2 regions of the Fictibacillus sp. 7GRE50 genome follow, and region 2 is predicted to be linked to the other one. Evidence: riboswitches for the same ligand, from Rfam matches in the RefSeq annotation. Region 2 holds a riboswitch; the other holds the start of a gene.
What was found. A riboswitch is a leader RNA that binds a small molecule or an ion and turns the genes downstream of it on or off. The one in region 2 is predicted to bind S-adenosylmethionine.

Region 1 (3,147 bases), 550 kb from region 2:
GTATCTTCAGGTAAATATACAGCATTCCAAGAAGCAACGAAGAACGATAAGCATCTTAAAGAAGAAAAGATTAAAGAAGTGAAGTTTCAAGAGCTTAAAGTGAATACTACTTCTTCTAAAAATATTAAATCCGTACCACATCCTCGTAAAATAAAGGCTGCACCTCATGAGGTCAAGGTAAAGCCAGTAAATAATAAAGAAAAAAAATCGGATCACCAAAGCTCAGTTAAACCGACCGAGAAAAACCTTGTGAAGCCTCAAAAGAATACGAATGAAAAACGTAACAGCAAAGAGCGTGGCAAAAGGAATGATCAAAATAACAATAGAAATCATATTCAGCAAAAAGAGCAAAGAGTAGAACCTAAAAAGATTAAGGAACCTGTCAGAGCACAAAACCATGATAGGAATTACAATCAGAATAAAGAGCATAGAAAAGAAAACAGATATCAGGATAAGAATCATAACAAGCGACAAAAAGAAAATGACCGTAATAAACATGAACAGAGACAGCAATGGAATGGAGACAGGCATTCTAATGATGATCATAAGCGTTCCAAAGGTGAACATCGAAAGCAAGAAAAGAAACATAAACACTAATTATGAGATAACATGTCGTAATACCAATTACGATTCCTTGCTGCTGTCGAAGGGTTTATAAAGGTATATGAATATTCCTCTAGAATCGGTGAAGTAACAACCAATTCGGGGGGATTTTTTATGTTGGATATCCGTTACTTTGAAAGTCAAATAGCAAAAAGTCCGTATCTTTCTCTTTATAATATCCCGGTAAAGCCTAGCTTTAAATGTAAGGACGAAACGACGCTGAAAATTGAATACAGAGAAGGAGAGCGGAACAGAACAGTCACGTTTACTGGGAATCCGAAATATCTATGTATGTTGCTTGAGGGGAAAATGAAGCTGAGTACTTTATTGAGACAAGAGATGATTGAGTTTCAGGGAACACTCAGACAACGCTTAAAATGGGAAGCGATTTTTTACTTAAGCTCCCATTGGGAAGAGATATCCGCCGGTGTACTCGTTCGAACTGCTAAAAATATTTGACACGAATCGACATGGATGATAATATTCTTCACAGTGATTCAAATATGCATCGCTTTAATTTAATAAAGTAACACTTTTTTACTTATCACGAGAGGTGGAGGGACTGGCCCTATGAAACCCGGCAACCGCTAGATCATTGCATTCTTATGAATGATGAACTAGAAAGGTGCCAATTCCTGCAAGGCTCTAAGTAGTCTTGGGAGATGAGGAGAACGTGCATAGAATATAATATGCCTTTCTGCTCATATTGAAGCAGAGAGGCATTTTTTTGTTTAATGTTTTCGTTTTACATTGAAGCTCTTGGGAGTAGTTAATTTCCGTTACAGGATGCTCGCTTTCCACGGGGCGTGCGGTGAGCCTCTTAGCGCTATGCGCTGTTAAGAGTCTCACCTGTCCCGCTGATCCCGTAGGAGTCTCGCACCTTCCACTACAATCAACTTATCGATGAAGGGAACACTTAAGCAAACCAATGCAACGTTTTCTATATGAGCCAATATTTAGATAAGAAATGAGGTAAGAATCTTGATTAATTTACAGGCAGTCCGTAAAGTCTTTCAAACCAAAGATGGTGAAGTAAAGGCTGTTGATACGGTAGATTTAAACATAAAACAAGGAGAGATTTACGGAATCATCGGATACAGTGGTGCAGGTAAGAGTACACTAATCCGCATCCTAAACATGCTAGAGCGACCGACTAGCGGTACGGTTACGATTGGCGGCAAGAACATGTCTGAGCTGTCATCAAAAAAGTTAAGAGAAGCACGACAAGAAATTTCAATGATCTTTCAGCACTTTAACTTATTATGGTCTCGCACGGTAAGAGAAAACATTGCTTTTCCTCTTGAGATTGCGGGTTATCCAAAAGCTAAGATCAAACAGCGTGTTGATGAGCTGATCGACCTAGTTGGATTGGAAGGTCGTGGTGGTTCTTATCCGTCGCAACTAAGTGGAGGGCAGAAGCAACGTGTAGGTATCGCACGCGCGCTTGCGAATGAGCCGAAAGTTCTCTTATGTGACGAAGCAACTTCTGCACTCGACCCTAAAACAACTGACAGCATTCTTGATCTGCTTGTAGAGATCAATCAAAAATTAGATCTGACCATTGTTCTTATCACACATGAGATGCATGTAATCAGAAAGATCTGTCACCGTGTAGCCGTTATGGAACAGGGGAGAGTAGTGGAAGAAGGCGATGTCCTAAATGTCTTCAAAAACCCGACAGAACCAATCACGAAGGATTTTGTGAAACAAGTAACAGAACCTGAAGAAACAGTCGACACGATCAAACAGTTTATTTCTGAGTTTCCGGAAGGCCGAATTGTCCAACTTACTTTTATCGGTGGACGAGCAGGACAGCCATTAATTACGGAACTGATTCGTAAGTATGAGGTAGATGTAAATATTCTACAAGGAAAGATTACGCAAACTCAGAATGGACCTTATGGGACGTTGTTCATTCAGATTAAAGGTACAGAATCTGCACTAGCTCGTGCAATGGAATTTTTAAACAGTGTGCAGGTTGAAGTAGAGGTGATTCATAATGCTTAGTACATGGTTTCCGAATGTCCAATGGGATGTTCTATTAGAAGCGACAAATGAAACTTTATATATGTCAGCCATCTCTGTAGTGATTACATTTTTCCTAGGACTGGCTCTAGGATTGGCGTTATTTCTAACTTCTCCTGGAAACTTGTGGGGGAATAAGTTTTTAAACAGCGTAATTGCTATAATCGTTAACGTGTTTCGATCGATTCCGTTTATTATCTTAATCATCTTATTGATTCCTTTTACACGTTTAATCGTAGGAACGATGCTTGGAGCTGAAGCTGCACTCCCTGCATTAATCGTAGGTGCTGCGCCATTTTATGCACGTATGGTAGAGATCGCTTTGAGAGAGATTAATAAAGGGGTAATCGAAGCAGCGAAATCAATGGGTGCTACAAACGCTCAGATTATCTTTAAAGTTCTTATTCCCGAAAGTACGCCGGCTCTTGTTTCTGGTATCACTGTAACCGCGATTGCACTCGTAAGTTATACAGCGATGGCTGGAGTTGTTGGTGCTGGTGGTTTAGGAAACTTGGCTTA
Region 2 (3,147 bases):
TAACTCTCTGCATCAATCGGGAGCGCCGATCATACAGCTCGAACCACAAGAAGATAACCGTGACGGATATTCCATCCGACGTATGGGAGAAGAGCTGGCAAAACGACCAGAGCAGCAAAAGATTCTGCTCGTTTTCTCAGACGGTGAACCAGCGGCTTTCGATTATGAATCGCATGGCGTACTCGATACACACGAAGCGGTTACTCGTACAAGAAAGCTTGGGATCGAAACGATTGGTATGTTCATCGCAAACGGAGAGATCACAGAGGAAGAAGAGAAGTTGATGCAGAATATCTATGGTCCGCAAAATGTAGTTGTGCCAAGTGCTTCAGAGCTTGTCGACTATCTGATGCCCGTACTTCGTAAGCTACTTTTCAAATCTTTATAAAACGCCAAAACGCCTGGGTCAGCTCACCCCAAGGCGTTTTTTATGTATGTATCAATACTCCAATAGCTTCAGCCAAGCAAAGATTACTCCAACAAACCCCGTGTAGCTAAAGATCCTGACAGACCATTCTGGTAAGGCTGTTCGAAGTACGCTTGAAAATATGCCGACCACAATAATCGCGGCAAGTAAGATGTAAATGGAAATGATATCGAACGGAATACGAAAAGACAGCCATTGTTCCATCGCCAAACCTCCCTAGTAAGGATAATATCGGACAAAATGCCTATACATTAAGAACAATTCACGAAAAAAGCCGAATTTTTATGTGTTCGAAAATCGGGATATGAAGGATAACATCGGGCACCGCAAATAGGGCAAACGCATATAGTATTACTAATTCAGGTGTTAGGAGTGAATGATGTGAATCAACGTGTAGTAGACGTCATTTTAGCAGAAGCAGAAGAAGAATATTTAGCAAATAATAAAGATGGTACCACGTTTGCTGCAGAACTCGCCTTACTCGCTTCAACGCTTGTGACCGCGGGGGATTTTCTAGCTACGTTCAGTGCAGCGATCGCTCTCAGACAAGTGTACCTCGATCAAGCGCAGGATCTAAAAGACCAGCAAGAACAAGAAGCTCAGATGAAAGACATCCAAGATCAGATTACAGCGTTAAAAAATGAGATTAAAATGCTGAGGGGAAGAAAATAAACGGACTTCCCCCTAATTTTTCATTTGGGATCAATCATACTCTTTCTTTTTCCACTCATCTTCAGGCATCTCAAATTCATCGCTCGAAAATCGTTCTTCTTTAAACGGATCGCCATACATATGAAAGCCGTTTTGCTCCCAAAAGCCTGGCTGATCCTCTTCTAAGAACTCGAACTTACGAATCCACTTTGCACTTTTCCAAAAATAAAGATGCGGAACGATGAGACGCAGCGGAAATCCATGCTTTTCCGTTAACGGCTTGCCGTCAAAAGAGTGCGCAAGAATGACATCGTCTCGCAACAAATCTTGGAGAGGAACATTCGTCGTATAATCGTAATCAGCGTGGACCATCACATACTTTGCTTTTGGATCCACATCAAAGTGCTTTAAAAAGTCCGTAAATTTAACACCTTCAAACGCATTGTCGAACCGTGACCATCTCGTCACACAGTGAATATCTCGTACTACTGTCGTTTGAGGCATCTTCATGATGTCTTCAAAACTAAATTCGACACGTTTTCCTACGAGTCCTTCTACAGATAACGACCATTTTTTCATATCGTAAACAGGAACCTCCCCCTCATGAAGAATAGGGAACTTTTTTGTTTCAACCTGCCCAGGAGGCAAGCGGTTTCCTAGTTTTTCATCGACTTGTGGGACACGCATCTTTTTAATGCGATCCGCTTTGTTAAGGTCCATAAATGAACACCCTTTCTTTAATACGATTGATTCCATTTGAGGTAGCAAAAACAAAAAACGCCATCTTTTATAAAAAAAGAGGACGAGTGGTTGTGTTCACATCCTCTTATCTTTCAGTCTGTAAAACTGTTAGATGTAGCACCGTGCCTAACAAAATAGGTGGTTGCCGGGCTTCATAGGGCTAATTCCCTCCGCCTGCTCGAAATAAGAGACCGATTAATCGGCTTAAAAACGATATGTAAGTTACAACTATTATACATTCAGGACATGAAAAATCAACTTGAAATGAGATCAGCCACAAAAGACATCTCGCGAGAAATGCCTAGATACAGAACGACAACGCCAAAAACCGCTGTACTGATCAAGAAAAAGTAGACGATTTTTTCTTCGGCTTCCTTTTCACTCTGCCTTTTTTCTGATTCAGTCGACTCACTCTTGCCAGAACCTTGAGACGTTTTTTTCTTTTGCTTACCTTTACCAAGACCAAACATAGCTGAAATCCTCCGCATCTTACAGATGTTTCTGTTAACAGTTTTTCATGAAAGCTGTTTTCGTATTCATCGATGTTTAAGATAGAGGTTGATTTCCGCTCCAGGTTGCTCGCTTTCCGCGGGGCAGGCGGTGAGCCACATTTGTTCGTTTCACTCTTAAGTGTCTCACCTGCCCACCTGTCCCGCAGGAGTCTCGCACCTTACACTCCAATCAACTTCTCGAAGAAGCAAATGAACAAAAATGCATTAACTCTACAGAAATTGTCTTCATGAAGAAGGGAGTTTTAACAAATGCAATTTAGTTGTTAAGTGTGGATAACAGTCGTTAACAGCATCTATGAAAAAAGGAAAATAAAAAACCTCCAGAAGTTATAAACACTAACTTCCAGAGGTTTGGGAACATTTTTATTTATATCAATTACTGCTGAACAGCCGCCGCTGCATTTACGCGTCCGTTTTGGAACTGGCTGCCTGTTCCGGATACAGGATCAGCTGTGTTTTCAAGCGCTGCACGGATTTGAGAAGCACTCTTACCTTGAGCCGCAAGAAGTCCTGCTACACCCGCAACAACTGGTGATGCCATAGACGTTCCTGAGAAACTCGCATACTGGTTATTTGGTGTTGTTGAATAGATGTTAACACCTGGCGCTGCGATATCAACCCACGTACCGAAGTTTGAGAATGAAGCTTTACGGTCGTTTTGATCGGTAGCCGCAACTGCAATCGCGTTCGTATAATAAGCAGGGTAGCTAGGAGAAGATACACCCTCATTTCCTGCAGCAGCAATGACTACAGAACCTTTGCCCCATGCATAATCAACTGCGGATTGAAGAGTCTGTGTGCCGCCTGCTCCACCAA

Region 1: linked by a shared signal. The riboswitch ahead of IHV12_RS02525 (methionine ABC transporter ATP-binding protein) and the one ahead of IHV12_RS05135 (sulfite oxidase-like oxidoreductase) in region 2 are both predicted to bind S-adenosylmethionine.

Annotation. Positions count from the first base shown of each region.
Region 1 covers NZ_JACZDW010000001.1:504,248-507,394, reverse strand. The annotation lists gene IHV12_RS02535 (anti-sigma-I factor RsgI family protein) at 1-597, shown strand, start outside; gene IHV12_RS02530 (hypothetical protein) at 718-1,062, shown strand; SAM riboswitch class I at 1,142-1,272, shown strand; gene IHV12_RS02525 (methionine ABC transporter ATP-binding protein) at 1,585-2,610, shown strand; gene IHV12_RS02520 (methionine ABC transporter permease) at 2,603-3,147, shown strand, end outside.
Region 2 covers NZ_JACZDW010000001.1:1,057,764-1,060,910, reverse strand. The annotation lists gene IHV12_RS05150 (vWA domain-containing protein) at 1-388, shown strand, start outside; gene IHV12_RS05145 (hypothetical protein) at 440-631, opposite strand; gene IHV12_RS05140 (hypothetical protein) at 809-1,099, shown strand; gene IHV12_RS05135 (sulfite oxidase-like oxidoreductase) at 1,130-1,834, opposite strand; SAM riboswitch class I at 1,902-2,009, opposite strand; gene IHV12_RS05130 (hypothetical protein) at 2,074-2,289, opposite strand; gene IHV12_RS05125 (S8 family peptidase) at 2,708-3,147, opposite strand, start outside.